Regions from separate parts of the Kitasatospora sp. NPDC090091 genome, predicted to be linked through region 1. Evidence: riboswitches for the same ligand, from Rfam matches in the RefSeq annotation. Region 1 holds a riboswitch; each other region holds the start of a gene.
The links. A riboswitch is a leader RNA that binds a small molecule or an ion and turns the genes downstream of it on or off. The one in region 1 is predicted to bind cobalamin.

Region 2: it holds a riboswitch for cobalamin, as region 1 does, so the genes downstream of both, ACIPSC_RS07130 (peptidase) here and ACIPSC_RS10965 (ribonucleoside-diphosphate reductase subunit alpha) in region 1, are expected to answer to the same signal.
Region 3: it holds a riboswitch for cobalamin, as region 1 does, so the genes downstream of both, metE (5-methyltetrahydropteroyltriglutamate--homocysteine S-methyltransferase) here and ACIPSC_RS10965 (ribonucleoside-diphosphate reductase subunit alpha) in region 1, are expected to answer to the same signal.
Region 4: it holds a riboswitch for cobalamin, as region 1 does, so the genes downstream of both, ACIPSC_RS19625 (cobalamin biosynthesis protein) here and ACIPSC_RS10965 (ribonucleoside-diphosphate reductase subunit alpha) in region 1, are expected to answer to the same signal.

The regions. Positions count from the first base shown of each region.
Region 1 is NZ_JBIVDY010000005.1:246,384-253,780, forward strand. It holds gene ACIPSC_RS10950 (glycosyltransferase family 2 protein) at 1-946, shown strand, start outside; gene ACIPSC_RS10955 (glycoside hydrolase family 26 protein) at 943-2,007, shown strand; gene ACIPSC_RS10960 (glycosyltransferase family 39 protein) at 2,004-3,989, shown strand; cobalamin riboswitch at 4,053-4,193, shown strand; gene ACIPSC_RS10965 (ribonucleoside-diphosphate reductase subunit alpha) at 4,394-6,802, shown strand; gene ACIPSC_RS10970 (ribonucleotide-diphosphate reductase subunit beta) at 6,823-7,397, shown strand, end outside.
Region 2 is NZ_JBIVDY010000003.1:357,385-363,739, forward strand. It holds gene ACIPSC_RS07125 (flagellar hook-length control protein FliK) at 1-464, opposite strand, end outside; gene ACIPSC_RS07130 (peptidase) at 500-1,588, opposite strand; cobalamin riboswitch at 1,687-1,826, opposite strand; gene ACIPSC_RS07135 (enoyl-CoA hydratase-related protein) at 1,855-2,115, opposite strand; gene mmsB (3-hydroxyisobutyrate dehydrogenase) at 2,112-2,996, opposite strand; gene ACIPSC_RS07145 (enoyl-CoA hydratase/isomerase family protein) at 2,993-4,066, opposite strand; gene ACIPSC_RS07150 (acyl-CoA dehydrogenase family protein) at 4,066-5,214, opposite strand; gene ACIPSC_RS07155 (CoA-acylating methylmalonate-semialdehyde dehydrogenase) at 5,211-6,355, opposite strand, start outside.
Region 3 is NZ_JBIVDY010000003.1:344,918-352,314, reverse strand. It holds gene ACIPSC_RS07105 (ABC transporter ATP-binding protein) at 1-1,007, shown strand, start outside; gene ACIPSC_RS07100 (ECF transporter S component) at 1,004-1,912, shown strand; cobalamin riboswitch at 1,910-2,134, shown strand; gene metE (5-methyltetrahydropteroyltriglutamate--homocysteine S-methyltransferase) at 2,292-4,607, shown strand; gene ACIPSC_RS07090 (3-hydroxybutyryl-CoA dehydrogenase) at 4,788-5,654, opposite strand; gene aceB (malate synthase A) at 5,695-7,308, opposite strand.
Region 4 is NZ_JBIVDY010000010.1:239,258-246,654, forward strand. It holds gene ACIPSC_RS19615 (putative cobaltochelatase) at 1-458, opposite strand, end outside; gene ACIPSC_RS19620 (cobyric acid synthase) at 451-1,968, opposite strand; gene ACIPSC_RS19625 (cobalamin biosynthesis protein) at 1,965-2,930, opposite strand; cobalamin riboswitch at 3,026-3,188, opposite strand; gene ACIPSC_RS19630 (XRE family transcriptional regulator) at 3,449-4,162, shown strand; gene ACIPSC_RS19635 (alpha/beta hydrolase family protein) at 4,342-5,457, shown strand; gene ACIPSC_RS19640 (hypothetical protein) at 5,834-7,159, shown strand; gene ACIPSC_RS19645 (phosphatidylcholine/phosphatidylserine synthase) at 7,295-7,397, opposite strand, start outside.

The sequences.
Region 1 (7,397 bases):
GCTCGACGAGCTGCTCCCCTACATGGAGAACGATCCCGAGCTGGGGATCGTTCAATCCCCGCAGTACTTCCGCATCCTCGACTCCCAGAACTGGATCGAGCGCGGCGCCGGGGCCGTCCAGGAGCTCTTCTACCGGACGGTCCAGGTCTCCCGGCAGCGCAACGACGGCGCGATCTGCGTCGGGAGCTGCGCCGTCTACCGGCGGGCCGCCCTGGAGCAGAACGGCGGCACCACGCTGATCGAGCACTCCGAGGACGTCCACACCGGCTTCGACCTGCGCCGGCTGGGCTGGAACCTGCACTACGTGCCGATCGCGCTGGCGGCCGGCGTCTGCCCTGACAACGTGGGCGGCTTCTTCAACCAGCAGTACCGCTGGTGCACCGGCTCGATGAGCCTGCTGGGCAGCCGGAAGTTCTGGAGCACCAAGCTCCGCCCGATCACCCGGATGTGCTACATGTCCGGCTTCTTCTACTACATCCACACGGCGCTGTTCACCATCGTCTCCCCGCTGGTGCCGATCGTGCTGCTGATCACGCGGCCCGACCTGATCCGGTGGGAGAACACCATGCTGGTGATCCCGGGCCTGGTGTACGCGACGCTCATCTTCCCGCTCTGGCACCGCAACCCCTACCGGCTGGAGGCCTGGGCCGCCCGGATGATGTACGGCTGGGCCCACGTCTTCGCCATCTGGGACATCCTGCGCCGCAACCGGATGGCCTGGCAGCCGACCGGCTCCAGCGGCGCCCGGAAGAACAAGACCCGCCGGTTCTGGATCGGCGTGATCGCCTGGGGCGGCGGGACCGCCCTGGCCTGGGTCGGCTTCGGGATCTGGCGCATGCTCACCATGGGCGCGCTCAACTTCGCCCTGGTGCTCGCGTCCGGCCTCTTCTACGCCGTCATCGTGGGCCGCGTCCTGGTCCAGCCGCGTCCCACGGAAGCTGTGTGATCACCGTGTCCGCCCACCGCCGCCGGGCCGGCCGCCGCCCGCTCGCCCTGATCGCCGTGCTGACCGCCGGCCTGCTGCTGACCACCGCCTGCGGCCCCGAGGACCCCGGGTTCGCCGTCCCCGAGTCCGTCGCCGCCGGGGCGACCGGCACCGGGACCGCCGCCGCGGCCGCCCCGGGCCACAAGAAGCCGGCCACCGGCGACGTCCCGTACGACGTCACGCCGCTGCTCAAGCCGAGCCGCAAGTACCTGGGGACGGCGCTGGACGACGTCCCCGCGAAGCTGGACCCGCTGAGCAGCTTCACCGCCATGATCGGCAAGCAGCCGAACGTCGTGGAGTACTACGCGAGCTGGGGCGACGGCTTCGACACCGCCGGCGTCCGACGGATCTACGAGGCCGGGGCGCTGCCGTTCATGGCCTGGGAGCCGCACTCCCCCTCGATGGCGGCGATCGCGGCCGGCGAGACCGACGACTACGTCAGGGGCGTGGCCAAGGCGGCCGCCAAGCTCAACCTGCCCATCGCCATCAGCATCGCGCACGAGATGAACGGCGACTGGTACCCGTGGGGCCGGCAGGCCGCAAGCGCCGCCGACTTCGTCGGCGCCTGGCGCCGGATCCACGACATCTTCGACCGGGCCGGCGCGACCAACGTGATCTGGGTCTGGAGCCCGAACATCACCGTCCCGGCGCCCAACACCCGGCTCGCGCCGTACTACCCCGGAGACACCTACGTGGACTGGGCCGGCATGACCGGCTACTTCACCCTCACCGGCCCGAAGACCTTCGACACGCTCTACGGCGCGACCATGGCGGAGATCCGCGCCTTCTGCAAGAAGCCGTTCTTCATCAGCGAGACGGCCTCCCAGCAGGGGAAGCGCCAGCGCGCCGACATCGACCAGCTCTTCACCGGGATCGAGACGCACGACGACATCGTCGGGTTCGTCTGGTTCAACATGGTGAAACGGGCGGACTGGCGCATCGAGACCTCCCCGCCGTCGCTCGCGGACTACAAGCAGCGCGTGTCCGACCCTCGCTACGGCTTCGACATCCGGAACCCATGATGCCCTCAGAGACCGACTCCCCCTGGTTCACCCCGCACACCCCGGCCCGGACGGCGAAGACCGAGGACACCGCGCAGGCCGGGAGCGGAGCGCACGGCCCCGGGCACCCGGACGAGCCGGCCGGCTTCCTCGACCCTGCGTACCCGGTGGATCCGGCGTACCCGGCGTACCCGGACGAGCCCGCGTACCCGGACGACAACGCGTACCCGGACGACAGCGCCCACCGGCAGGACGTCGCGTACCCGGAGGAGCAGGCCCACCACGACGGGCCCGCGGACCAGGACGCCACCGCGCACCAGGACGCCACCGCGCTCCACGACGGCACCGCCCACCACGACGGGCCCGCGCACCACGACGGCACCGCCCACCACGACGGGCCCGCGCACGCCGAGGAGGGCCCGGCGCCCACCGACCCGCGGTTCCACCCGTCCGACGGCCCGCCCGTGGAGCTGGCCCCGTACACCATCCCGGCCGTCCCCGCGACCGGCTGGGACCCGGCGCCCAGCCCCCGGCGGCGCTGGATCGGCCGCGCCCTGCTCTTCGCCGTGCTGGCCGTCCAGGCGGCGCTCTCGCTGCGCCTGCTCGGCGCCGCACACCCCGACGAGGCCATCGCCATGATCGTCGGCCGCCAGGAGCTGGACCACCTGTTCGACGGCACCCCGGTGACGACCGACCTGGTCCACCGCATCCCCGGCGCGCCCTGGCTCTACCCGCCGCTGGCCGGCGCCGCCGCCAACGCGAGCGGGATCTTCGGGGCCCGGCTGGTCAGCCTGGTCCTGGCCCTGGCCACCACCGTCCTGGCCTACTCGCTGACCCGCCGGCTCTTCAACGAGCGCGTGGCCATCTGCGGCGCCGCCGCGTACGCCGTCGTGCAGTCCACCGTGGTGGTCGGCTTCTACGCGGCCCCGGACGCCCTCGCGATCGCCCTGGTCGCGGTCACCGCCTGGATCGTCGTCCGGACCGCCCGCGCCCCGGTGGCCCTGGTGCTGCTGGCCGCGCCGGTGGCGGCCCTGGCGGTCGCCGCGGAGTACGCCGCCGTGGTCGCCCTGCCCACCCTGCTCGCCCTCACCGTGATCTCCGCCTCGGCCCGGAAGGGCCGCGGCCCGGCCGCCCTGCGGGCGCTGCTCCTGGCCGTCGGCACCGTCGGGCTGCTGCTGCCCTTCGGCCTGCTGGACGACATTGCGGCCTGGTCGCCCACGCAGGGCCACGAGGCCCGGTCGGCCGGCTCGGTCCTGCTCTCCGCGGCCCAGTGGAGCGGCCTGTTCACGCTGCTGGCCTGCGCCGGGGCGGCCGCCTACGTGCGGCGCGAGCGGATGTACGAGTCGCCCGAGGACGACGAGATCACGGCCACCCGGCTGCGCCGCGCGGCGCTGAGCACCACCCTGTGCGGAACGGCGCTGCTGATCCCGGTCCTGTACGCCTGTCTGGGCACCCCGGGCGTGATGTTCCGGCACCTCGGGTTCGGCATGCTCTTCGCCGCACCGCTGGCCGGCGTGGGCATCACCCGGCTGGTCGGCGCGCACTTCCGCAACCCCCAGCTGGGCATCCTGGTGTGGGTGGTGCTGCTCGCCCTCGGGCTGGAGCAGGCGTCCCTGCGCTACCAGGACGGTCCCGACTCCGGCCGGCTGCTCAGCGTGCTGCGCCTGCACGCCCAGCCGCACGGCGGCCGCTACCTCACCGAGGTCGAGGGACTGCCCGAGTACTACCTGGGCAGCGTCAGCAAGCCGGACCAGTGGTTCTCGGCCCGCCGGGGCACCGAGTACCAGGACCGGGCCGGCGTGGTGCACCGCGGCGACGACGGCACGGTCACCGCCGTCCGGGACGGCTGGTTCAACCTCGTCGTCCTCGACAGCACCGCGCCGAGCGCCATCAACCGGGCCGTCGCGGACGCTGTCGGGGCCGGCGGGCACTACCGCCTGATCGCTCAGTTCAGCTCCCCGACCGGCGATTCCGGCACGTACAAAGTGTTCCTCCGGTACTGAGAGCCCGGGCGCGCGGCCCGGGCTCGGCGACACGCCCGCCACTACATATGGGGCCGTCATACTCAGCCGCCACTAGATGTATGCTCGTCCCTGCTGTCGACGCAGGGGAACCCGGTGGGAATCCGGGACTGCCCCGCAGCGGTGTGCGGGCGGCTCAAGCCGAGCCCGCGAGTCCGAGTACCTGCCGACGGTGTGCCGGTCGCCCTCCCCGCAGAGGCCTTCAGCACCAGTAGTACTTCCGGGCCTCGCGGGCGGGCCGGGGATGACACCGTCGCGCGACGCCGTTCGGCTGCCGCGCCGTGCTCCCCTGCCCCGAACGGCCCGGTGATTCGATCCACCGCCGCCGATCGCCGCCAGGAGAGAGCGCCTTGACCACCGCTGCCTCAGCCACCCTGCCCGCCCAGGTGTCCAGCTCCGCCACCGCCGACCCGACGGTCTCCGACCCGGGCGGCGCTCTGCTCCGGGTGCTGACCGACCGCAGCGTCGACCTTCCGCAGGTGGACCCCGGCCATGTCGCCGCCGCCGCGCTGCGCGGCCGCCACGCCGGCTCGGACTTCGCCGAGCTGCGCGGGCTGGCCGTGGACGCCGCAGCGTCGATGATCGCCGAGGACCCGCAGTACTCGAAGCTCGCCGCCCGGCTGCTCGCGCTGGAGATCGTCGACGAGGCCGCGACCCAGGGCGTGGTCTCCTTCTCCACCTCGATCGCGGTCGGCCACGCCGAGGGCCTGATCGGCGACACCACCGCCGCCCTCGTCGCCAAGCACGCCGACGTCCTCGACGCGATGATCGACCCGCAGGGTGACGACCGCTTCGAGTACTTCGGCCTGCGCACCGTGCAGTCCCGCTACCTGCTGCGCCACCCGATCACCCGCAAGGTCGTCGAGACCCCGCAGCACTTCCTGCTCCGCGTCGCCTGTGGCCTGGCGGTCGGCGACAACGAGCAGTCGGTGCGCGAGGTGGCCGAGCTGTACCGCCTGATGAGCCGGCTGGAGTACCTGACCTCCTCGCCGACCCTCTTCAACTCGGGCACCCGGCACCCGCAGATGTCGAGCTGCTACCTGCTGGACTCGCCGCTCGACAACCTGGACTCGATCTACTCCCGGTACGCCCAGATCGCCCGTCTCTCCAAGCACGCCGGCGGCATCGGCCTCTCCTACTCGCGGATCCGCTCGCGCGGCAGCCTGATCCGGGGCACCAACGGCAAGTCCAACGGCATCGTCCCGTTCCTGCGCACCCTCGACTCCTCGGTCGCCGCCGTCAACCAGGGCGGCCGCCGCAAGGGCGCGGCCTGCGTCTACCTGGAGACCTGGCACGCGGACATCGAGGAGTTCCTGGAGCTGCGCGACAACACCGGTGAGGAGGCGCGCCGCACCCACAACCTCAACCTGGCGCACTGGATCCCGGACGAGTTCATGCGCCGGGTCAACGCGAACGAGGACTGGTCGCTGTTCTCCCCGGCCGACGTGCCGGAGCTGGTCGACCTCTGGGGCGAGGACTTCGACGAGGCCTACCGCAAGGCCGAGCTGGCCGGCAAGGCCGTCCGCACCATCCCCGCGCAGACCCTCTACGCCCGGATGATGCGCACCCTGGCGCAGACCGGCAACGGCTGGATGACCTTCAAGGACGCCTCCAACCGCGCCGCCAACCAGACCGCGCTGCCCGGCCGCACCGTGCACTCCTCCAACCTCTGCACGGAGATCCTGGAGGTCACGGACGACTCCGAGACCGCCGTCTGCAACCTCGGCTCGGTCAACCTCGGCGCCCACGTGGCCGACGGCGCCACCGCCGCCGACCTGATCGGCGCGATGGACTGGGAGCGGCTGGACGCCACCGTGCGCACCGCCGTGACCTTCCTCGACCGCGTGGTGGACATCAACTTCTACCCGACCGTCGAGGCCGGGACGTCGAACTCCCGCTGGCGGCCGGTCGGCCTGGGCGTGATGGGCCTTCAGGACGTCTTCTTCAAGCTGCGGATCGACTTCGACTCCGCCGAGGCGAAGACCCTCTCCACCCTGATCGCCGAGCGGATCATGCTCACCGCGTACGAGCGCTCCGCCGACCTGGCCGAGCAGCTGGGCCGCCACGAGGCGTACGGCGAGACCCGCGCCGCCCGCGGCGAGCTGCACATCGACCACTTCCCGTCGGCCGCCCCGCAGTGGGCCGACCGCTGGGCCGCGCTGCGCACCCGGATCGCCGGGACCGGGCTGCGCAACTCGCTGCTGCTGGCCATCGCGCCGACCGCCACGATCGCCTCGATCGCCGGTGTGTACGAGTGCATCGAGCCGCAGGTCTCCAACCTGTTCAAGCGCGAGACGCTGTCGGGCGAGTTCCTCCAGGTCAACCCGTACCTGGTGCGCGAGCTCAAGGAGCTGGGCGTCTGGGACCAGCAGACCCGGGACGCGCTGCGTGACGCCAACGGTTCGGTCCAGGAGCTCAACTGGCTGCCGGCCGAGGTCCGTTCGCTGTACCGGACGGCCTGGGAGCTGCCGCAGCGCGCGCTGATCGACCTGGCCGCGGCGCGCATGCCGTACCTCGACCAGAGCCAGTCGCTGAACCTCTTCATGGCCGCGCCGACCATCGGCAAGCTCAGCTCGATGTACGCGTACGCGTGGAAGGTCGGTCTGAAGACCACCTACTACCTGCGCTCGCGCCCGGCGACCCGGATCGCCCAGGCCGCGTCCGGGACCGCCCGCACGGCCGCGCCGCAGCCGGCCAACCCGGTCAGCGTGGGCACCCCGACCATGACCCAGGAGGAGCAGGACGCCATCGCCTGCTCCCTGGAGAACCCCGAGTCCTGCGAGGCCTGCCAGTGAGCACCGACGACGACCGCAAGATGCTGCTCGACCCCGGCTTCGAGCTGACCCTGCGCCCGATGCGCTACCCGTCGTTCTACGACCGGTACCGGGACGCGATCAAGAACACCTGGACGGTGGAGGAGGTGGACCTGCACTCCGACGTCGCCGACCTCGCCAAGCTGAGCGAGGGCGAGCGGCACATGATCGGGCGGCTGGTCGCCTTCTTCGCGACCGGTGACTCGATCGTCGCGAACAACGTGGTGCTGAGCCTCTACAAGCACATCAACTCCCCGGAGGCGCGGCTCTACCTGAGCCGGCAGCTGTTCGAGGAGGCCGTGCACGTCCAGTTCTACCTGACGCTGCTCGACACCTACCTGCCCGACCCGGAGGACCGCAACGCGGCCTTCGCCGCGGTGGAGAACATCCCCTCCATCCACCAGAAGGCCCAGTTCTGCTTCAAGTACATGAACGCGGTCGACCACATCGACTCGCTGCAGACGAAGGAGGACAGGCGGGCGTTCCTGCTCAACCTGATCTGCTTCGCCGCGTGTGTGGAGGGGCTGTTCTTCTACGGGGCGTTCGCGTACGTGTACTGGTTCCGGAGCCGGGGCCT
Region 2 (6,355 bases), on a different contig from region 1:
CCCGGCTGCGCGCCGGCGCCGAAGGACCAGCCCTCGACGTCCCCGGGCGCCGGGTTGTAGCTGCCCGCGCCCAGGTTGCTGTACGACCAAGGGCCGCCGTGCTGGGCGTGCCAGTACGACCAGTAGGCGCCGCCGGTCGGGTTGGTGCACGTCGTCGGCAGTGCGTTGATCTTGCACACGAAGCCGGGGAAGCGCGGGTGGAAGGCCCACGAGAATCCGGCACCGGTCAGCGCGGCGAGGCCGGTGGCCGGGTCGCCGGGTGCGCAGCCGGTCTCGATGCCGCCGCCGACGGCGGTGAAGTCGACCACGACGGTGACGCCGGTGGTGCCACTGCAGGCCGCGGCGTGGGCCTGCGGGGCCTGGACGGCGGAGGCGCCGAGCAGGCCGGCGGTGAGGGCCGCCACGGCGGCGATCGAGCCGAGCGTGCGGCGCGCGGGGCGGGCCGGGGTGAGGGTGTCGGTCATCGGAACTCTCCTCGTGGGGTCGGGGGTTCGGATTCTCAGCGGGCGGCCGGCGCCGGGCAGGCCAGGGTGGGGGCGTCGGGACGCGCGCCGGCGGCGGAGAGGGTCGCCAGCGGGGCTGCGGCCAGGCCGAGGACCGCCTGCGCGGTCGCCCGGGAACCGCTGCCGGGGTTGAAGCCGGTCGCGTCGTAGGCGATCGCGCCGCGTACCGCCGGGTCGGTGGCACAGCCCTGCTGGAACTTCACCAGCCGGCTCCAGCCCTTGACGCCGGCCCCGAAGCGCCCGCCGGACAGCAGCGCCTGCGTGGCCAGCCCGGTGGTGTTGGCGTTGGAGGCGGACGCCCCGGCTGCGGCGAAGCCGCCGTCGGCGTTCTGGTGGGCGGCGAGCCAGCCGAGGCCCGCGTTCGCCTTGGCGGTGCGGCCGGTGGCGGCCAGGGCCTGGGCGGCGAGGGCGGTGGCGTCCGGGTCGCTGGTGCAGGTGGCCTGGCCGAAGGAGACGGGGTAGCCGCCGTCCGCGCACTGGCTGTTCGCCAGGAAGTCGACGGCCGCGGCCGGGGCACCGCCGGGCGTGCGGTGCAGGGCGATCACCGCGAGGGACTGGCCGAACGCGTTGCTGTAGTCGCCCCACTGGGAGCGGTCGGAGAACCGGCCCTCGGCGGTCTGGAGCGAGCGCAGCCGGGCCGGCAGGTCGACGCCGCCGAAGGCCGTCGGGTTCCCGCCGCGCACCTCGACGGCGAGCAGCAGCTTGGCAGTGGCGCCCGCGTACGCCTCGGTGGTGCCGTCGCCGAGGTAGCCGCCGAGGATCTCGGGCTTGGCCAGCCAGGCGGTCGCCTTGGCGGCGGCCTCGTCGGAGCTGTGCGAGGCGGCGAAGGCCAGCACAGCGTCGATGGTCAGGCCCTGGTCGGGGTAGGCGGTGCCGTCGAAGACGGACTCGAAGTGGTCGCCGCCGACGAGCTGACGGGCCAGCCAGCCGGCCGCGGCGGCGTCCGGACGGACGGTCGCGGAGGACGGCGCGGCGGCGGGTGCGGCGGCGGGTGCGGCGTGGGCGGCGGTGGCCGCCGGGAGTGCGGTGGCGAGCGCCAGTGCGGGTATCGCGAGCAGACCGAGGGGGCGGCGGAGCGCGGACATGGGTGCCTTTCCGGGCCTGGACGCAGGGGCCCGGAGGACACCGGCGACGCGCCGGGGCAGCCCTCGGAGCTCCGGCCCGCAGACCACGACGGGAGGAGGGACGACACATCTCCGCCGACGGGTACTCGGGCTCGCCGCCGACGTGGCGTCGGCGGCCTACCGTTGCGGGTCAGCGCCGGATTCGGACCGGCTTCCCCCAGCGGCGGAGTCACTACATGACGGCTCATCATGGCGAAACGGAAAAGATCCGGTCAAGGGATCGTGCGTCACATCACGGTGGGCCGGAGCCTGGCCTTCCTCGGACGCCTCTCGCCTCCGACGGCCGGACGGCCGACGACTGCGAGGGACTCCGCCGAACCGGTGACCACCAGGCAACCGGTCTCCGGGTCGCAGTCGAACTTCTTTACCACAAAGACGACTTCGCCCACCAGGAGGGTGTTCACCGCGTTGAGCGCCTTGGGGCGGTCGAGCGTGATCACCCCGACCCGGTCCCTGCGCTCGACCAGGATCGTCTCGTAGCCGGTCACTTGGCGCCCTCCGTCAGAGTGGTGATGATCGCCGAGAAGTCCAGGCCCGCGCCCTCGCCGGCCGCGAAGTCCGCATACAACTGCGCTGCCCTGCGCCCGAGTTCCGTGCTCACGCCCGCGCTCTCGGCCGCGCCGGCGGCCAGTCCGAGGTCCTTGGCCATCAGAGCGGCGGCGAACCCGGCGGCGTACTCGCGGTTCGCCGGGCTGGTCGGCACCGGCCCCGGGACGGGGCAGTTGGTGGTGAGCGCCCAGCACTGGCCGGAGGCGGTCGATGCCACGTCGAACAGCGCCTGGTGGCCGAGGCCGAGGCTCTCCCCGAGCACGAAGGCCTCGCTCACCGCGATCATCGAGATGCCGAGGATCATGTTGTTGCAGATCTTCGCGGCCTGCCCGGCGCCGGACGCTCCGCAGTGGACGACCCGGCGGCCCATCGCCGCCAGCAGCGGCTCGGCCTCGGCGAAGTCGGCGTCCCCCGCGCCCACCATGAAGGTCAGGCTCGCCGCCTCGGCGCCGGGCACTCCTCCGGAGACCGGCGCGTCGACCGCCCGGTGGCCGGCGGTCCGGGCCAGATCGGCGGCGATCCGGGCGTCCCCGACCGCGACGGTGGAGCAGTCCACGAACAGCGCGCCGCGCGCGACCGACGTCAACTCGTCGTAGGCTTCGAGGACATGGCGTCCGGTCGGCAGCATGGTGACGACCACCCCGGCGGCCTCCACCGCCGCCCCGGCCGAGTCGGCCATGGCCACTCCCCGGCCGGCGGCCCGCCCGCGGGCGGCCTCCGAGAGGTCGTAACCGGTCACCGCGTACCCGGCTTTGACCAGGTTGGCGGCCATCGGGCCGCCCATGTTGCCCAGTCCGACGAATCCGATGCTGTGGGTCACCAGCGCTCCAGGGGTGTGGTGGCGGCGAGGCCCAGTTCGCGCTCGCCGAGCGGGACGAAGTAGCGGGCCACGGTGGCGGGTTCGACGGCACCCAGCGTCGCCGGGCTCCACCGGGGTGTGCGGTCCTTGTCGATCACCTGGGCCCGGATGCCCTCGGCGAGGTCCGGTGTGGAGAGCGCCGCGCAGGACGTGCGGTACTCCTGGTCCAGCACCGCCTCCAGCGGGCCGAGGGCCCGGGCCCGGCGCAGCGCGGCCAGGGTCGCCTTCACGGCGGTCGGGGAGTTGGCGGTGATCCGGTCGACGGCCTTCTTCGCCTCGGGTTCACCGCTGTCCCGCAGCCGGTCGAGGATCTCCTCCACGGTGGCTGCCGCGTAGCAGCTGTCGATCCATGCCCGCTGCCCTTCCAGCAGGCCCGTCGGCGCGGGCGCGACGTGTCGTTCGAGGGCGTCGTGCACGGGCAGTTCGGCCAGGTCGTCCAGCAGGGCCGGGAGCCGCCCGGTGGGCACGAAGTGGTCGGCGAGCCCGCACAGGAGGGCGTCCGCGGCACCGGCGGAGCCCGCGGTCAGGGCGAGGTGGGTGCCCGACTCGCCCGGCGCGAGGGCGAGCAGGTAGGTGCCGCCGACGTCGGGGACGAAGCCGATGCCCGCCTCCGGCATGGCGACGCGGGTGGTCTCGGTGACGATCCGGACGCTGCCGTGGGCGGAGACGCCGACGCCGCCGCCCATCACGATGCCGCTCATCACGGCGACGTAGGGCTTCGAGTAGCGGGCGATCCGGGCGTTGAGCCGGTACTCGTCGCGCCAGAACTCCTCGACGGCTCCGTGGTCGCCGCCGGTGGCGGCGCGGTGGATGGCGACGATGTCGCCTCCGGCGCAGAAGGCGCGGTCGCCGGCCCCGGTGACGACGACGGTCTCGATCCGGTCGTCGCGCTCCCAGGCGTCCAGGGCCTCCGAGATCCGCTGCACCATGCCGTGGGTGAGGGCGTTCAGGGCAGCGGGGCGGTTGAGGACGATCAACCCGGCCCGGCCCTCCCGCTGGACGATGACCTCCGCGGTGTCGTTCCCGGTCATCACGCGGCTCCGGTCAGGCCGCGGGCGACGATGACGCGCATGATCTCGTTGGTCCCTTCCAGGATCTGGTGCACCCGCAGGTCGCGGACGATCTTCTCGATGCCGTACTCGGCGAGGTAGCCGTAGCCGCCGTGCAGTTGGAGGGCGTCGTTGGCCACCGTGAAGCCGGTGTCGGTGGCGTGGCGCTTGGCCATCGCGCAGAGCTGCGGCGCACGGGGGTCCCCCCGGTCCAGGGCCGCGGCGGCCCGCCACACCAGCGCCCGGGCGGCCTCCAACTCGGTCGCCATGTCGGCGAGTCGGAATTGCAGCGCCTGGGCGTGCAGCAGTCGCGCCCCGAACGCCTCACGGTCGGCGAGGTGGGCCACCGCACGTTCCAGCGCACTCTGGGCTCCGCCGAGCGAGCAGGCGGCGATACCGAGCCGTCCGCCGTTGAGGCCGCCCATGGCGATCCGGAAGCCCTCGCCCTCCGCCCCGAGCAGGCGGTCGGCGGGCAGCCGGACGCCGTCCAGCAGCACCTGGCGGGTCGGCTGGGCGTTCCAGCCCATCTTCTGCTCGTTCGGGCCGAAGGACAGCCCCCGGTCGTCACGGTCCACGAGGAACGCGGAGACGCCCTTCGGCCCCGGACCGCCGGTCCGCGCCATCACCACGTACACCTGCGCCGTGCCCGCCCCGGAGATGAACTGCTTGACGCCGTCCAGCACCCAGTGGTCCCCCTGGCGCACGGCCCGGGTGGTGAGCGCGGCGGCGTCGGAGCCGGCGCCGGGCTCGGTGAGGCAGTAGCTGCCCAACTGTTCGGCCGAGCAGAGCGCCGGCAGCCAGCGGGTGCGCTGGGTCCCGGTGCCGTAGCGGTCGACCATCCAGCCGACCATGTTGTGGATGGACAGGTAGGCGGCGATCGACGGGCAGCCGGTGGCGAGCGCCTCGAAGGCCACCACCCCGTCCGCCCGGGAGAGTTCGGAGCCTCCGACGTCCTCGCGCACGTATACGCCGGCCAGGCCGACGTCCGCCGCCTTGCGCAGCACGTCGACCGGGAAGTGCTTGGTCCGGTCCCACTCCACCGCGTGCGGCGCCAGGTACTCGTCGGCGAAGGCCCGGGTGGTCCCGGCGACGGCCCGCTGGTCCTCGGTGAGGTCGTGCACGGCGCTCATCCCATCGTCGGAATGGTGAAGCTCGCGCCCTCCTTGACCCCGGAGGGCCAGCGCGAGGTGACGGTCCGGGTGCGGGTGTAGAAGCGGATCGCGTCCGGTCCGTGCTGGTTGAGGTCGCCGAACGCGGAGCGCTTCCAGCCGCCGAAGGTGTGGTAGGCGACCGGCACCGGGATCGGCACGTTCACGCCGACCATGCCGGTGTTGACCCGGCGGGTGAAGTCGCGGGCGGTGTCGCCGTCCCGGGTGAAGATCGCCACGCCGTTGCCGAACTCGTGCTCGCTGGGCAGGCGCAGCGCCTCCTCGTAGTCGGCGGCGCGGACGACGGTGAGCACCGGGCCGAAGATCTCCTCCCGGTGGATCCGCATCTGCGGGGTGACCCGGTCGAACAGCGAGGCGCCGAGGAAGTAGCCGCCCTCGTGCCCGTCCAGCCGGAAGTCGCGTCCGTCGACGACGAGTTCGGCGCCCTCTGCGACACCGATGTCGAGGTGGTCGCGCACCCGGGCGAGCGCGTCGGCGCCGACCAGCGGGCCGAAGTCGGCCGCCGGGTCGTCCGAGCGGCCGACCTTCAGGGCGGCGATCCGCTCGACCAGCTTCGCCACCAGGGCGTCGGCGGTCTCCTCCCCCACCGGGACGGCGACCGAGATCGCCATGCAGCGCTCGCCGGCCGAGCCGTACCCGGCGCCGATCAGCGCGTCGGCCGCCTGGTCGAGGTCGGCGTCCGGCATGACGATCATGTGGTTCTTCGCGCCGCCGAAGCACTGCGCCCGCTTCCCGTGGGCGGCCGCGGTCGCGTACACGTACTGGGCGATCGGGGTCGAGCCGACGAAGCCGACCGCCTCCACCCGCGGGTCCTCCAGCAGCGTGTCGACGGCCTCCTTGCCGCCGTTGACCACGTTGAGGACGCCCGGCGGCAGTCCGGCCTCCAGGAACAGCTCGGCCAGCCGCAGCGGCACCGAGGGGTCGCGCTCGGAGGGCTTGAGGACGAAGGCGTTGCCGCAGGCCAGCGCGGGCGCGGCCTTCCAGAGCGGGATCATCGCCGGGAAGTTGAACGGCGTGATGCCCGCGACGACGCCGAGCGGCTGGCGCATCGAGTACACGTCGATGCCCGTCCCGGCGTTGTCGGTGAACTCGCCCTTGAGCA
Region 3 (7,397 bases), on a different contig from region 1:
CCTACCTGCCCGGCGACGGGACCGTCGTGCACGGCCCGCCCGCCGAGGTCTTCCGGGACACCGTGATCGCGCCGCCCGTGGTCGACCTCGGCCGGCTGGCCGGCTGGCAGCCGCTGCCGCTCTCGGTCCGGGACGCCCGCCGGGCGGCCGCTCCGCTGCGGGAGCGGCTGGCCGACCGCCCGGCACCGGCGCCGCGCCGCGAACCGGCCACCGGCGAGACCGTGCTCTCCGCCGAGCGGGTCGTGGTGCGCTACGGCCAGGTGGCCGCCGTCCGGGGCGTCGGGCTGGAGCTGCGCGCGGGCGAGGTCACGGCCCTGATGGGGCGCAACGGCTCCGGCAAGTCCTCACTCCTTTGGGCCCTCCAGGGCTCCGGTCCCAGGCAGGGCGGCAGCGTGAAGGTCGTCGCAGCCGAGGGCGGGAAGGCCGAGGACCCCAAGCGCCTCCCCGCGGCCCGGGCCCGGCAACTGGTCGGCCTCGTCCCGCAGACCCCCACCGACCTGCTGTACCTGGAGACGGTCGCCCAGGAGCTGGCCCAGAGCGACCTGGAGGCCGATCACGCCGCAGGGCCGACCGCCCGGCAGATCCTCGACCGGCTGGCCCCCGGCATCCCGGACGACATCCACCCCCGCGACCTCTCCGAGGGCCAGCAGCTGGCCCTCGTCCTGGCGATCCAACTGGCAGCCGCACCCAGGGTGGTGCTGCTGGACGAACCCACCCGCGGGCTGGACTACCAGGCCAAGGAAGCGCTCACCGGCATCGTCGACGCCCTCGCCGCCGAGGGCCGGACCGTCGTGGTCTCCACCCACGACGTCGAGTTCGTCGCCTCCGCCGCCGACCGGGTCGTCGTCATGGCCGAGGGCGAGATCGTCGCCGACGGCCCGACCTCCGAGGTCATCGTGGCCTCACCGACCTTCGCCCCGCAGACCGCCAAGATCCTCGCTCCCCTGCCGTACCTGACCACCAGGCAGGTCGCCGGGGCCCTCGAACCGGCGGAGGCCGCCCGATGACCGCCCTGCGCATCCCCGGCCGGGCCCGCATCGTCATCGCGCTGGCCGCCTTCATCGGCGTCGTCGCCTTCACCTGGCCGTTCGTCGTGGCCCCCGGGAAGTTCGGCTCGAACTACGCACCGCCGCTGATCTTCGGCGCCCTGCTGGTCCTGGTCCTCGCCGTCGTCATCGCGGAGATCGCGGCCGGCGGCATCGACGCCAAGGCTCTCGCCATGCTCGGCGTCCTGTCCGCCGTCAACGCCGGACTCCGCCCGCTCGGCGCCGGGACGGCCGGAGTGGAGACGGTCTTCTTCGTCCTCGTCCTGGCCGGCCGGGTCTTCGGCCTCGGCTTCGGCTTCACCCTCGGCTGCACCTCGCTGTTCGCCTCGGCCCTGCTGACCGGCGGCGTCGGCCCCTGGATGCCGTACCAGATGTTCGGCTGCGCCTTCGTGGGCATGCTAGCCGGACTGCTCCCACCGGCCCGCCGGCGCTGGGAGGTGCCGATGCTGGCCGTGTACGGGGCGTTCTCCGGTTACCTGTTCGGCTTCCTGCTCAACCTGTCCTTCTGGCCGTTCTCGACCGACCCGAACAGCTCCATCGCCTACCTGCCGGGCCTGCCCTTCACCGAACAGTGGCACCGCTACCTGTTGTTCGACCTGGCCACCTCGCTCGGCTGGGACACCGGCCGGGCCGTCACCACCTTCACGGCCGTACTGGTCGTCGGGCCGGCCGTCCTGACGGTCTTCCGCCGGGCCGCCCGGCGCGCCAACTTCGAACCCACGGTGCGCTTCGAGGCCGCGGACGGCTCCGACGTCCCTCCCGCTCCGGGGAACGCCGCGCGGCCGTCCGGTCCTGACGCCGACCCGGTCTCAGCATCCGGACGATTTGAGCGATTCGCTGTTCAGCTTCCGCCGTCCTGCCCCTAAGCTGGCGGTGCAGCTGGTTCGCCCTGTCCGCCAGGCAGGCGCGTCGCAAGAGGGAACCCGGTGGGAATCCGGGACTGCCCCGCAGCGGTGAGTGGGAACGACCGCCGTCATACGCACTGGGCCCGGGAGGGTCTGGGAAGCGACGGCCAGTAGGTGTCCGCCCTGGGACCAGGGCGGCCGTGCCCGCGAGTCCGAAGACCTGCCACTGCCCGTGCGCGACCGTTTCGCGCGCGGCAATCCGGTGACCTCGTGGGCGGGTCGGCGTTCATACCAGGCGGAGCTGCGTCCACGTGCGGGCGTCCGTCCGGTTCGTCACCCCTTCGCGCCTTCGTGCCGTCACCGGGCACCAAGAGGAATCAGGCTCGCGAAGGAGAGTCCCTTGACAGCGCAGTCCGCAGCCGCGGCGACCGTGGCCACCGTGTACGGCTACCCCCGGCAGGGCCGTAACCGGGAACTGAAGAAGGCGATCGAGGGGTACTGGAAGGGCACAGTCACCTCGGAGGCGCTGCTGACCGCCGCTGCCGGCCTGCGCCGGGAGAACTGGGCCCAGCTTGCCGAGTCCGGGGTCCAGGAGGTCCCGACCGGTGACTTCTCGCTCTACGACCACGTGCTGGACACCACCGTGGCCGTCGGCGCGATCCCGGCCCGCCACCGGGAGGCCGTCGAGGCCGACCCTCTGGACGGCTACTTCGCCATGGCGCGCGGCACCCAGGACGTCGCGCCACTGGAGATGACCAAGTGGTTCGACACCAACTACCACTACCTGGTGCCCGAGTTGGGCCCCGACACGGTGTTCGCCGCGAACCCGGCCAAGGCGGCCGCCGAGCTGCGCGAGGCCCTGGTTCTCGGCCACGCCGCCCGCCCGGTGCTGGTCGGCCCGATCACCTACCTGCTGCTCGCCAAGCCGGCGCCCGGCGTCGCGGCCGACTTCCAGCCGATCACCCTGCTGGACCGGCTGCTGCCCGTCTACGCCGAGTTGCTCGCCCACCTGCGGGCGGCGGGCGCCGCATGGGTCCAGCTGGACGAGCCCGCGCTCGTCCAGGACCGCACCCCGGCCGAACTGAACGCCGCCGCCCGCGCCTACCGCGAGCTGGGCGGCCTCACCGCCCGGCCGAAGCTGCTGGTGGCGAGCTACTTCGACCGCCTCGGCGAAGCCCTGCCGGTGCTCGCCAAGGCCCCGGTCGAGGGCCTGGCGCTGGACTTCACCGGCCCGGCCGCCGCCAACCTGGACGATCTCGCCGCAGTCGGGGGCCTGCCGGGCAAGCGCCTGGTCGCCGGGGTCGTCGACGGCCGGAACATCTGGATCAACGACCTCGGGAAGTCGCTGGCCACCCTCGCGACGCTGCTCGGTCTCGCCGACCGGGTCGACGTCGCGCCGTCCTGCTCCCTCCTGCACGTGCCGATCGACGCCGCGGCCGAGCGCGACGTCGACCCGCAGATCGCCCGCTGGCTCGCCTTCGCCAAGCAGAAGGCCGCCGAGGTCGCCCTGCTGGCCCGCGGGCTGCGGGAGGGTACTGGCGCGATCACCGCCGAACTCGCCGCCAACCGCGCCGACCTGGCCTCCCGCGCCACCTCCCCCATCACCCGTGACCCGGCCGTACGGGCCCGTGCGGCCGCCGTGGGCGCCGACGACACCCGCCGCGCCCAGGCCTACCCGCAGCGGGCCGAGGCCCAGCGCGCCCGGCTGGGCCTGCCGCTCCTTCCCACCACCACCATCGGCTCGTTCCCGCAGACCGCCGAACTGCGGCTCGCACGGGCCGACCTGACGGCGGGCCGGATCGACGCGGGGGCGTACCGGGAGCGGATGGAGGCCGAGGTCCGCGAGGTCATCGCCTACCAGGAGAAGGCCGGCCTGGACGTCCTCGTGCACGGCGAGCCCGAGCGCAACGACATGGTCCAGTACTTCGCCGAGCAGCTCACCGGCTACCTGGCCACCCGCCACGGCTGGGTCCAGTCCTACGGCACCAGGTACGTGCGGCCGCCGGTGCTGGCCGGGGACATCTCCCGCCCGCACCCGATGACGGTGGACTGGTTCCGCTACGCCCAGGGCCTCACCGACCGCCCGGTCAAGGGCATGCTCACCGGGCCGGTCACCATGCTCGCGTGGTCCTTCGTCCGCGACGACCAGCCGTTCGCCGACACCGCTCGCCAGGTCGCGCTCGCGCTGCGCGACGAGGTCGTCGACCTGGAGTCCGCCGGCGCCGCCGTCGTCCAGGTCGACGAGCCGGCCCTGCGCGAGACCCTGCCGCTGCGCGCCGCCGACCGCCCGGCCTACCTGGCGTGGGCCACCGAGGCCTTCCGCCTCGCCACCTCGGGGGTACGGGCGGACACCCAGATCCACACCCACATGTGCTACGCCGAGTTCGGCGCGATCATGACGGCCATCGACGACCTCGACGCAGACGTGATCTCGCTGGAGGCGACCCGCTCGCACATGGAGGTGGCCGGCGAGCTGGCCGAGGCGGGCTACCCGCGCGAGGTCGGGCCGGGTGTCTGGGACATCCACTCCCCGCGCGTGCCGAGCACCGAGGAGGCCGTCTCCCTGCTGCGCACCGGCCTCGCCGCGATCCCGGCCGAACGCCTGTGGGTCAACCCCGACTGCGGCCTGAAGACCCGCGGCTGGCCGGAGACCCGAGCCTCCCTGGACAGCCTGGTCGGCGCCGCCCGCCGCCTGAGGGAGGAACTGGCGGACTGACCCGAGGACGGTACGACCCGGCCGGGCACCGCACGCGTGCGGTGCCCGGCCGGTGGCTGCCCGAGCCGTCCCCGGGAAACGCGGGCAGCGCGACGCCCTGGAGCGCGCGGGTGGCGCGGTCTCCAGGGCATCGGGTCTGCCGGTGGCCGGTGGCCGGCGGCGGGAGGTACGGACGGGCCGTCAGGCCGCCGGGTGGGCGTGGAAGCCGCGGCCGGTCTTGCGGCCGAGCAGTCCGGCCTCGACCATGCGGGAGAGCAGCGGCGGGGGTGCGTACAGCGGTTCCTTGTACTCCTCGTACATGGAGTGGGCGATCGCCTCGACGGTGTCCAGGCCGATCAGGTCGGCGAGGGCGAGCGGGCCCATGGGGTGGGCGCAGCCGTAAACCATGCCGGCGTCGATGTCCTCCGGGCTGGCGTGCCCGGCCTCGGCCATCCGGACGGCGGCGAGCAGGTAGGGCACCAGCAGGGCATTGACGACGAACCCGGCCCGGTCCCGGGAGTGGACGACGTGCTTGCCGAGGACGTCCGCGGCGAAGGCCTCCACTCGGCCGACCACGGCGGGGTCGGTGTGCAGCGAGCTGACCAGCTCGACCAGCGGCATCGCCGGGGCCGGGTTGAAGAAGTGCAGGCCCAGGACGTGCGAGGCACGGCCGGTGGTGATGCCGAGCCGGGTGACGGGGATCGCCGAGGTGTTGGTGGCGAGGACGGCGTCCTCGGCGACCAGCACCTTGTCCAGGGTGGTGAGCACCTCGGTCTTGACGCGTTCGTCCTCGACGACGGCCTCGACGACGAGCTGCCGGTCGGCGAGCGCTTCGAGGTCGTCGGCGAAGAGCAGGTGGGCCCAGGCGTCGGTGCGCTGTTCCTCGCTGATCCGGCCGCGGTCGACGGCGCGGTGCAACGAGCGGTCGATCCGGCTGCGGGCGGCGCTCAGGGCCTCGCGCCCGCTCTCGCAGACGACGGTGTCGAGCCCGGCGCGGGCGAAGACCTCGGCGATGCCGGAGCCCATCTGCCCGGCACCGACGACGGCGACACGGCGGATGACGTTCATGCGATTGCCTCCTTCGGGGGCGATGCGGAGACCGGCCGGGTCAGGCGGCCGGGGCGGTGGTGCGGACGAGGTGGCGGGCGTAGGCCTCGGTGGTGAGGAAGGCGGGCAGCTCCGCGCCGAGCGCGGTCTCCTCCAGGATGCGCACCGCATCGTCCACCAGCGCCGGGTCGGCGTGCTCCGCGAGCAGCCCGGCCCGCTCGCGGTCGATCAGCCGCCGGACCAGGTCCGCGGTGGCGAGGGAGCCGCCGGCGAGGCGGGTGCAGTGGTGCTGCCACTGCCAGAGCTGGCAGCGGGCGATCTCGGCGGTGGCGACGTCCTCCATCAGGCCGAAGACGGCGACGGCGCCGGAGCCGCCGAGCCAGGCGACCAGGTAGCGCAGGGCGACGGCCACGTTGGCGTGCAGGCCCTGCTCGGTGGGCAGGCCGGCGGAGAGCCGCTGGACACCCAGCAGGTCGGCGGCGGTGACGTCGACGTCCTCGCGGGTGTGCTCCAGCTGGTGCGGGCGGTCGCCGAGGACTTCGTCGAAGGCGGTGCGGCAGGTCGCGACCAGACCGGGGTGGGCGACCCAGGAGCCGTCGAAGCCGTCGCCCGCCTCCCGCTCCTTGTCGGCCCGCACCCTGGTGAGGGCCGCCTCGTTGGCCGCGGGGTCGCGCTGCGGGATCGCCGCGGCCATGCCGCCGATCGCGTGCGCGCCGCGCCGGTGGCAGGTGCGCACCAGCAGGTCGGTGTAGGCGCGCATGAACGGCTGGGTCATGGTGAGGGTGGCGCGGTCGGGCAGGACGAACCGGGGCCCGTGCTGGGCGAAGTTCTTGATGAGGCTGAACAGGTAGTCCCAGCGGCCCGCGTTGAGGCCGGCGGCGTGCTCGCGCAGCTCGTAGAGGATCTCGTCCATCTCGAAGGCCGCGGTGATGGTCTCGATCAGCACGGTGGCGCGGATCGTGCCGTGCGGGATGCCGAGGTCGGCCTGGGCGAGGGTGAACACGTCGTTCCACAGGCGCGCTTCGAGGTGGTTCTCCAGCTTGGGGAGGTAGAAGTACGGGCCGGAGCCGGCCGCGATCTGCGGCCGGCCGCAGTGGAACAGGTACAGGCCGAAGTCGACCAGCGCGCCGATCGCGGGGCGCCCGTCGATCAGGAGGTGCTGCTCGTCCAGGTGCCAGCCGCGGGGGCGGACCACGATGGTGGCGGGGTCGTTCCCGATGTAGTAGCGCTTGCCCTCCGGCGTGGTGTCGTCGATCTGACGCTCGATCGCGTCGATCAGGTTGAGCTGGCCGGTGACCAGGTTGTGCCAGGTCGGGGCGGTGGCGTCCTCGAAGTCCGCCAGCCAGACCTTGGCGCCGGAGTTGAGGGCGTTGACGGTCATCCGGCGCTCGGGCGGGCCGGTGATCTCCACCCGGCGGTCGGCCAGGCCCGGGCCCGCGCCGGCCACGCGCCAGCCGAGGTCCTCCCGGACGGTGCGGGTCTCCGGGAGGAAGTCCAGGGTGCCCCCGGCGGCCAACCCGGCGCGGCGGCGGTCCCGTTCGGCGAGCAGTGCGGTGCGGCGGCCGGCGAACGCCTCGTGCAGACGGGTGAGGAAGGCGAGCGCCTCGGGGGTGAGGATCTCGTCGAAGCGGTCCTCGGGTGCGCCGAGGATCTCGATGCGGCTGGGCTGGGTCATCCGGTGCTCCAGGAGGCGAAGGAGGCGAAGGAGGCGAGTGGAAGGCGCGTGGAAGGCGAGTGGGAGGCCGCCCGGGGCCTCGTCCCTCA
Region 4 (7,397 bases), on a different contig from region 1:
TCCAGCAGCAGGTCCACCACGTGGTCCTGGAGCAGGTTGACCTCGTCGATGTAGAGCACGCCGCGGTGGGCCTGGGCGAGCAGCCCCGGCTCGTACGCCTTGACGCCCTCGGCGAGCGCCCGCTCCAGGTCCAGCGAGCCGACGATCCGGTCCTCGGAGACGCCGACCGGCAGTTCGACCAGCCGGGCCGCGCGCGCCGACGCGGGTGCGCCGTCGTGCGCGCCGTCCGGGCACTGCGGGTCCGGCGCGGCCGGGTCGCAGGCGAAGCGGCAGCCGTCGACGGTGGCGATGGACGGCAGCAGGCCGGCCAGCGCGCGCACCATGGTCGACTTGGCGGTGCCCTTCTCGCCGCGCACCAGCACCCCGCCGACGGCCGGGGAGACGGCGTTGAGCAGCAGCCCGAGCCGCAGGTCGGCCATGCCGACGATCGCGGTGAACGGGTAGCGGACGTCACTCATGATTCTCCAAGGGGGCCCCGGGCGGCAGGAACGGCAGCGCGCCCGCGGCCGGCACCCCGCCCTCGATCAGCTTCCACAGTGCGTCGGTGTCCGCGTGTTCCTCGATCAGGTCGCCCAGCCGGTCGAGCCGGGCCTCGCGGGCGGCGGCGAAGGAGGTGTCCGGGGCTGCGACGAAGTCCCGGCCGGCGGCGGCGGCCACCTCGCCCAGCAGGGCGCGCCGGAAGCCGTCGTTCTCCAGCGCGCCGTGCCAGGTGGTGCCCCAGACCGCGTCCACCCGGCAGCCGTCCAGGAAGGGCGTGCCGCCTTCGACGGTCACCACGCCGTGGTGGATCTCGTACCCCTCGACCCGCTGCCCGTAGGCCTCGCCGACCGGCCGGCCGAGCACCTTCTCGGCGCCGAACCGGACGTGCGTCGGCAGCAGGCCGAGCCCGTCCACCGCGCCGGCCCGGGACTCGACGCCGTCCACGATCTCGCGCGCGAGCATCTGGTAGCCGCCGCAGACGCCGAGCACCGGCTGTCCGGCCGCGGCCCGCGCCCGGAGGGCCGATTCCAGCCCGCGCTCGCGCAGCCAGGCCAGGTCGGCGACGGTGGCCCGGGTGCCGGGCAGCACCACCAGGTCGGCGTCGGCCAGCTCCTCCGGGCGGGTGGCCCAGCGGACCAGCACGCCCGGCTCCTGGGCCAGCGCGTCCACGTCGGTGAAGTTGGAGAGCCGGGGGAAGCGCACCACGGCCACCCGGAGCACGTCCCGGCCCACCGGCCCGCGGCCCTCGGTGCGGTCCACCACGGTGGTGAGGTCGAGCGAGTCCTCGGCGTCCAGCCAGAGCCCGGACAGCATCGGCAGGGTGCCCAGCACCGGACGGCCGGTCAGCTCGCGCAGCATCTCCAGCCCGGGGGCGAGCAGCCGTGCGTCGCCGCGGAACTTGTTGACGAACCAGCCGGCCACGTGGCGCTGGTCCTCCGCGGAGAGCAGCGCCAGCGTCCCGTACATCGCCGCGAACACGCCGCCGCGGTCGATGTCCCCGACCACGACGACCGGCAGCCCGGCGGCGGTGGCCAGGCCCATGTTGGCGATGTCCCGGTCCCGCAGGTTGATCTCGGCCGGCGAGCCGGCGCCCTCGCAGACCACCACGTCGTAGCGGCGGCGCAGGTCGGCCAGGCACTCCAGGGCCCGCTCCAGCAGGACGGGCTTGCGCTCGCGGTAGTCCAGCGCGCCGACCTCGGCGACCGGCCGGCCCAGCAGCACCACCTGGCTGCGGCCGTCCGCGCCGGGCTTGAGCAGCACCGGGTTCATCGCCGCCTCGGGCTCGACCCGGGCCGCCTGCGCCTGCATCGCCTGGGCCCGGCCGATCTCGGCGCCGTCGGCGGTGACGAACGAGTTCAGCGACATGTTCTGCGCCTTGAACGGCGCGACACTGACGCCCTGCCGGGCCAGCCAGCGGCAGATGCCCGCGGTGACCACGCTCTTGCCCGCGTCCGAGGTCGTCCCGGCGACCAGCAGCGCGTTGCTCATGCCCTTCCCCTCCTGCCCAGGACCGCCCGGAGCAGCAGGTGCCCCGCGACCGTCGTACCCAGGGCCAGCGCGCCCACCCGCCGGGAGAGCTGACAGGCCCGTTCGATGTCGTCCACCCCGACCGGCCGCAGCTCCGCACCGAGGACCGGCCGGTGCTCGACCCGGTCGCCGTAATGGAGCGTGCCTCCCAGGCGGACGCCGATGGCGCCGGCGAAGGCCGCCTCGGCCTGGCCCGCGTTGGGGCTGGGGTGCGCGGAGCCGTCCCGGCGCCAGACCCGCCAGGCGGTCCGGGGTTCGGGCGCGGCGGCCACCGTGAGCAGCGCGGTCAGCCGGGCGCCCGGCCAGCCCGCCACGTCGTCCAGCCGGGCCGAGGCCCAGCCGAAGCGGGTGTGCCGCGGCGAGCGGTGGCCGACCATCGCGTCCAGGGTGTTGACGGCGCGGAAGGCGAGCAGCCCGGGCGTGCCCGCGACGGCGCCCCAGACCAGCGCGTTCACCACGGCGTCGGCGGTGTTCTCGGCGACCGACTCGACCACGGCGCGGGCCACCTGCTGCTCGTCCAGCGCGCTCGGGTCGCGCCCGCACAGGTGCGGCAGCCGGGCCCGGGCCGCCGTCAGGTCGCCCGCGGCGAGCGAGCGGCCGATGGTCCGGGCCTCCCGGGTGAGCGAGGTGCCGCCGAGCACCGTCCAGGTGGCGGCGGCGGCCAGCGCGGCCCGCCCGGGCAGGCGCCGGCCCAGCAGGCGCTCGGCGGCCAGCGCGCCGGCCGTGACGGTGCCCACGCAGAGTGCGGTGTAGGCGGCGCCGACGGCGCGGTCGTCGCGCCAGATCCGGCGTTCCAGGCGGCCGGCCGCGCTGCCGAAGAGCGCCACCGGGTGGCCGCGGCGCGGGTCGGCGAACCGGGCGTCGGCGAGGCTGCCGGCGACGGCGCCCAGGGCGAAGGCGGCGGCGCGGGTCAGCGGGCGCACGGCAGGCAGCGGAGGTCTCGGTGGGGCTGGGCAGCCTGCATCGCGTGCGTGTCCTCACTCAGGGTCCGCGCCCTGGATCGACGTACCGGGGGCGAGAGTCTCCTGGCTTCCGGGTCGAACGCACGGCCGCGCCTTCCAGCGGCTTCTGACGGCCTGCCGGTGGGCCGCTCCTGCCCGTCGGCGGGCAAGGAGGGCTTTGTCGGACGTGCTCCCCGGTGACAGTGGCGGGACCGCGCCGGACTCGCACCGGCTTCCTCTGCATGCCTCCGTATTGGCTGAAGGATCCCATCACGCGGCCGAACCGCGAGTCAACCAAGGTCGCGGAGGGGTTGGTCACACGGCCTCACGCCGCCGCACCCCCGTTTTCACCGTTCCCGACCACGTCGCTATCTCCGATCATGACTGCCGCAGGGGCATGACAGGCTGTGGGATCGTCCATCCGCCTGGAGGTACCTCCAGGCCCGCTTCGTGCGTTCGGCGGCTGGGGCGCCGATGGACCAAACCCCTACGGTCGGCGCATGCGACGCAGACAGCCACCCGCCCTGCCGCCGGTGCCCTTCTCCCCGGCGGCCGCCCGTGCGCACCGCGCCGGCCTCGGCCTGACCCCCGAGCAGGTCGCCGAGGGAATGGCCGCGCACGGGATCCGGCTGCTGCCCGCCCATGTGCTCGGCTGGGAGAGCGGCGGGCTGCGCCCGACCGAGGAGGAGTTCATCGCCCTCGCCCGGGCGCTCTGGTGCCCGCCCGCCCAGCTGATGGGCGCCCACCCGGCCCGGCTGCGGGACTTCCGGGTGGCCCGGGAGCTCAACCAGGAGGCCGCGGCCCGCCGGATCGGCGTCCCGCTGCGGCACTACCAGCAGGCCGAGGCGGCCGACCGCTGGGACGGCGACGAGGCGCAGACCCACGCGCTCGCCCAGGTGCTCGGGCTGCGGCTGCGCGAGCTGGTCGCGGTGACGGGCCGTCGGGAGGAGCTGGACCAGCGGCTGAAGCAGTGCGTGGACGGGCGCTGGCAGGCGCACGTCCGTGCGATCGGCCGGATCGTGCCGGTGCACGAGGAGGACCTCGCCGCCGTGCTGACGGCGCTGCAGAGCGAGTACCAGGTCTCCTCGCACTGGGGCGCCGGCAGCTGGGGCTCGCCGGCCCCGGCGGCCGGGCCCGCCGTCACCCGGGACCGGCCGGCCGGCGAGCGGTTCTGGGAGCTGCTCGCGCGGCGGCAGCCCGACATCCCGGTGTGACGGCCGGGCCCTGCCCCCCGGCGCCCGGCCGCCCGCCCGGGGGCCCGGCCGCCCGCCCCGGGCCCGCCGGCCGCCCCGGCGTGACCCGGACGGCCGCGTCCGGTGGCCGGCCGCCTCCCCCGCGAGTGGACTGGTGCGCACAGAGTGCCCAGTCCGCGACCGACAGAGCGGGGAGCGATATGCGTTGGGGAACCGCGGCCGTCGTGGCGGCCGCCGCCGTCGGAACCGGGGTCGCCGTGCTGGTGATCGGCCGCCGGGCGTCGGAGCGGATGGTCCGTCCGACGGCCGCCCGCGAGGCGCCCACCGGCCCCGTCCTGGTGCAGGCCCTCGGCGCCGGCCGGGTCACCTTCACCCCGGGCCCCGACAGCGCCCGGCCCGGCCGCTGGGGCGTCGAGTGGGCCGGCGGCGGGCACGCGGTCGTCGACGAGATCCTGCACCGGGACGACCGGGGCGTCACCCGCCGCCTGGTCCGCGCCGACCGGGGCACGCTGACCGCCGGCACCGAGGTCCGCTTCACCCCCCGGGTGCACCTGGGCGACCCGATCGGGGCGCTCGGCCTGGCGTACGGCGAGACCGCCGCCGAGGGCGAGCTGGGCGCCCTCCCGGCCTGGTACCTGGACGGCAAGCGCGGCACCTGGGTCGTCCTGGTGCACAGCCCGGAGGCGGACCGGCAGCAGGTCCTCCCGGTGCTGCCGGTCCTGGACCGGCTCGCCCTGCCGGCCCTCGTCGTCACCTACCGCGGCGACGCCGGTGCGCCCGCCTCCCCGGACGGCCTCGGCCACTTCGGCGAGACGGAGTGGCGGGACGTCGAGGCGGCCGTCCGGCTCGCGCTGGACAACGGCGCCGCCCGGATCGTCCTCTACGGCTGGTCGGTCGGGGCCACCATCGCCCTGCAGATGGCCGCCCGGTCCGCCTGGGCCTCCTCGGTCGCCGGCCTGGTGCTGGACTCGCCGGTGCTCGACCTGCCCGCCTCCGCCCGCCGGGGCGCCGCCCGGGCCGGCTTCCGCGGCGCCGCCGCCGACCTCGGCGCGCTGGCCGCCGAGGGCCGCACCGGCGTGGACCTGGCGGGCTTCGCCCGGATCGCGGACGGCACCGACCTGCGGGCGCCGACCCTCGTCCTGCAGAGCCCGGACGACCGGATCGCCCCCTGGAAGGCCGCCGCCCGCCTGGCGGCCCTGCGCCCGGACGTGGTCAGCCTCCAGGCGGTCCCGGGCGGTGAGCACGCGGCGCTCTGGAACGCCGACCCGGACGCCTACGAGGAGCTGCTGCGCCGCTGGCTGACCCCGCTGCTCTGACGCCGCGGGAGGGCTGTCCGCCCCCTCCCACCTCCCCGGTCGCACCCGGGAGGTCAGGATGGCGTGGCCACGTCACACAGTTTCGGCCAGGCGGTTTGGGGCCTGTTGCCCGATCTTGTGGACCCCTTGCCGCCGTGCGCCGGCACCGGAGGGGAACCGGATGTGACAGATGGCCGGTACAAGGGGAAGACTGCTCGACGTGACGTCTCGGAACCCGCGCGACCGTGATGCCCCGCTCCCGCCGACGATCGGTTCCGGTGCGACGGTGACCCGTCTGCCCGGCACGGCCCACCGCCCCGCCGGCGCCAGGCCGGGCGGTCCCGGCGTACCCCGCAGGCGAGGGCCCGCACCCGCACCGGGCCGAGGCCGGGTCCCGGTGCCGGAAGGCTTCCCCGCCCCCGCCGAGCTCGCCCCGCTGGCCCGCCGGATGCTGGTCGACGCCGTCCGCATCGCCCGCTGGGCGGGCGAGCTCTCCGAGGTCGACAAGCGCGGCGAGCTGCTCCCGGACGACGCCCGCGCCGCCGGCCGCGCCCTGGCCATGACGGTCGGCGCCGCCGCCAAGGCCTGGGGCCAGGCGCTCCTGGTCGGCCTGGTGGAGGCCCGGGACGGCGGCGCCGCCCCCGGCTGGCGCCTGCACGCCTGGGAGCACGACGACGAGGCCGTGGTCCGCGGCTGGTCGGCGCTATTCGACGCCTGGACGCTGCTCGCCCCGGTACCGCCGGCCGCCCTGCGCGGCGTCTTCGCGGTGCTGGCCGGGCAGGCCGTCGACCAGGCGCCGCAGCTGCTCTCCTTCCTGCACCTGGTGGCCGGCCCGGTCGCCGACAGCGAGCTGCTGGAGCTGCTGCGCCGCGGCCTGGACGAGCGCCGGGTGGCCGGCGGCACCGCCGCGCTGTCGCTGTCGCCCGTCCCGCACGCCGCCTCCGCGGTCTCGGCGGTCCGCGGCACCTGCCGCGAGCCGCAGATCGACACCCCGGCCGCGCCCGGCGACGTCGCCGCCGTCCTGGACTGGATGCTGGACGGCCTGGCCGCCGTCGGCGCGGTGGTCCGCAAGGACGACGCCGCCGAGCTCTCCCCGCTCGGGCACTGGGCCGTGCGGGCCAAGCTGGAGGAGATCTGCACGGTCGCCCAGACCGCCGCCGGGCACATCGAGCAGAGCGCCCTCGAACTCCTGAACGCCTGTGCCGACTACTCGCCGGGCCCGGCCCGCGCCGAGTTCCGCGCCTGGGTGGCCGCCCGCCCGGCCGACCGGGCGGTGGCCGAGCTGCTGGACGCCGCGCAGGGCGACGACGCGCTGGTCCGCGGCCTCGCCTTCGAGGCGCTGCGGGTGGCCGGCCCGACCGCCGAGCAGGCCGTCCGGGCCGCCGTGGACGCGCCGGCGCTGCGCCCGTACGCGCTGCTCTGGCTGGCCGAGCAGTCGGACGAGGGGGTCTCCCCGGCCGACGTGCTGGGCGCGGAGGACGCCGCCTGGCTCTGGGTGGACACCGCCGCGGCCGTCCTGGACCACGGCGAGACCGAGCTGCTGGTGGGCCACGTCGAGGGCGCCTCGGCCGGCGACCCGGTGCGGCTCTTCGCCCGCGCCCGGCAGTCCGGGCACCCCCGGGCCGCCTCGGTGCTGACCGCCGTCTCCGGTGTCCACCCGGACCCGGGCGTGGCGCGCGCCGCCCGCCGCTCGGCGTTCAGCGTCCACCACGGCGGCGCCTGAGCGGACCTCGGGCCCCGGGCCGCTCCCCGGCGGCACGGCGGGCCCACGAGGGCCGCAGCGGGGCACCGGCGCCCCGGGACATGCGAAAGGGCCCGGATCCGATGGATCCGGGCCCTTCGTCGTACCGTGGCCGGCTCAGCCGATCCGGGACTCCGCGCGGCGCGCCCGCACGTCCCCGACCTTCTGGCCCACCTTGCGCCGGATGACCAGCAGCGGGGCCATCGCGGCCAGCGTGATC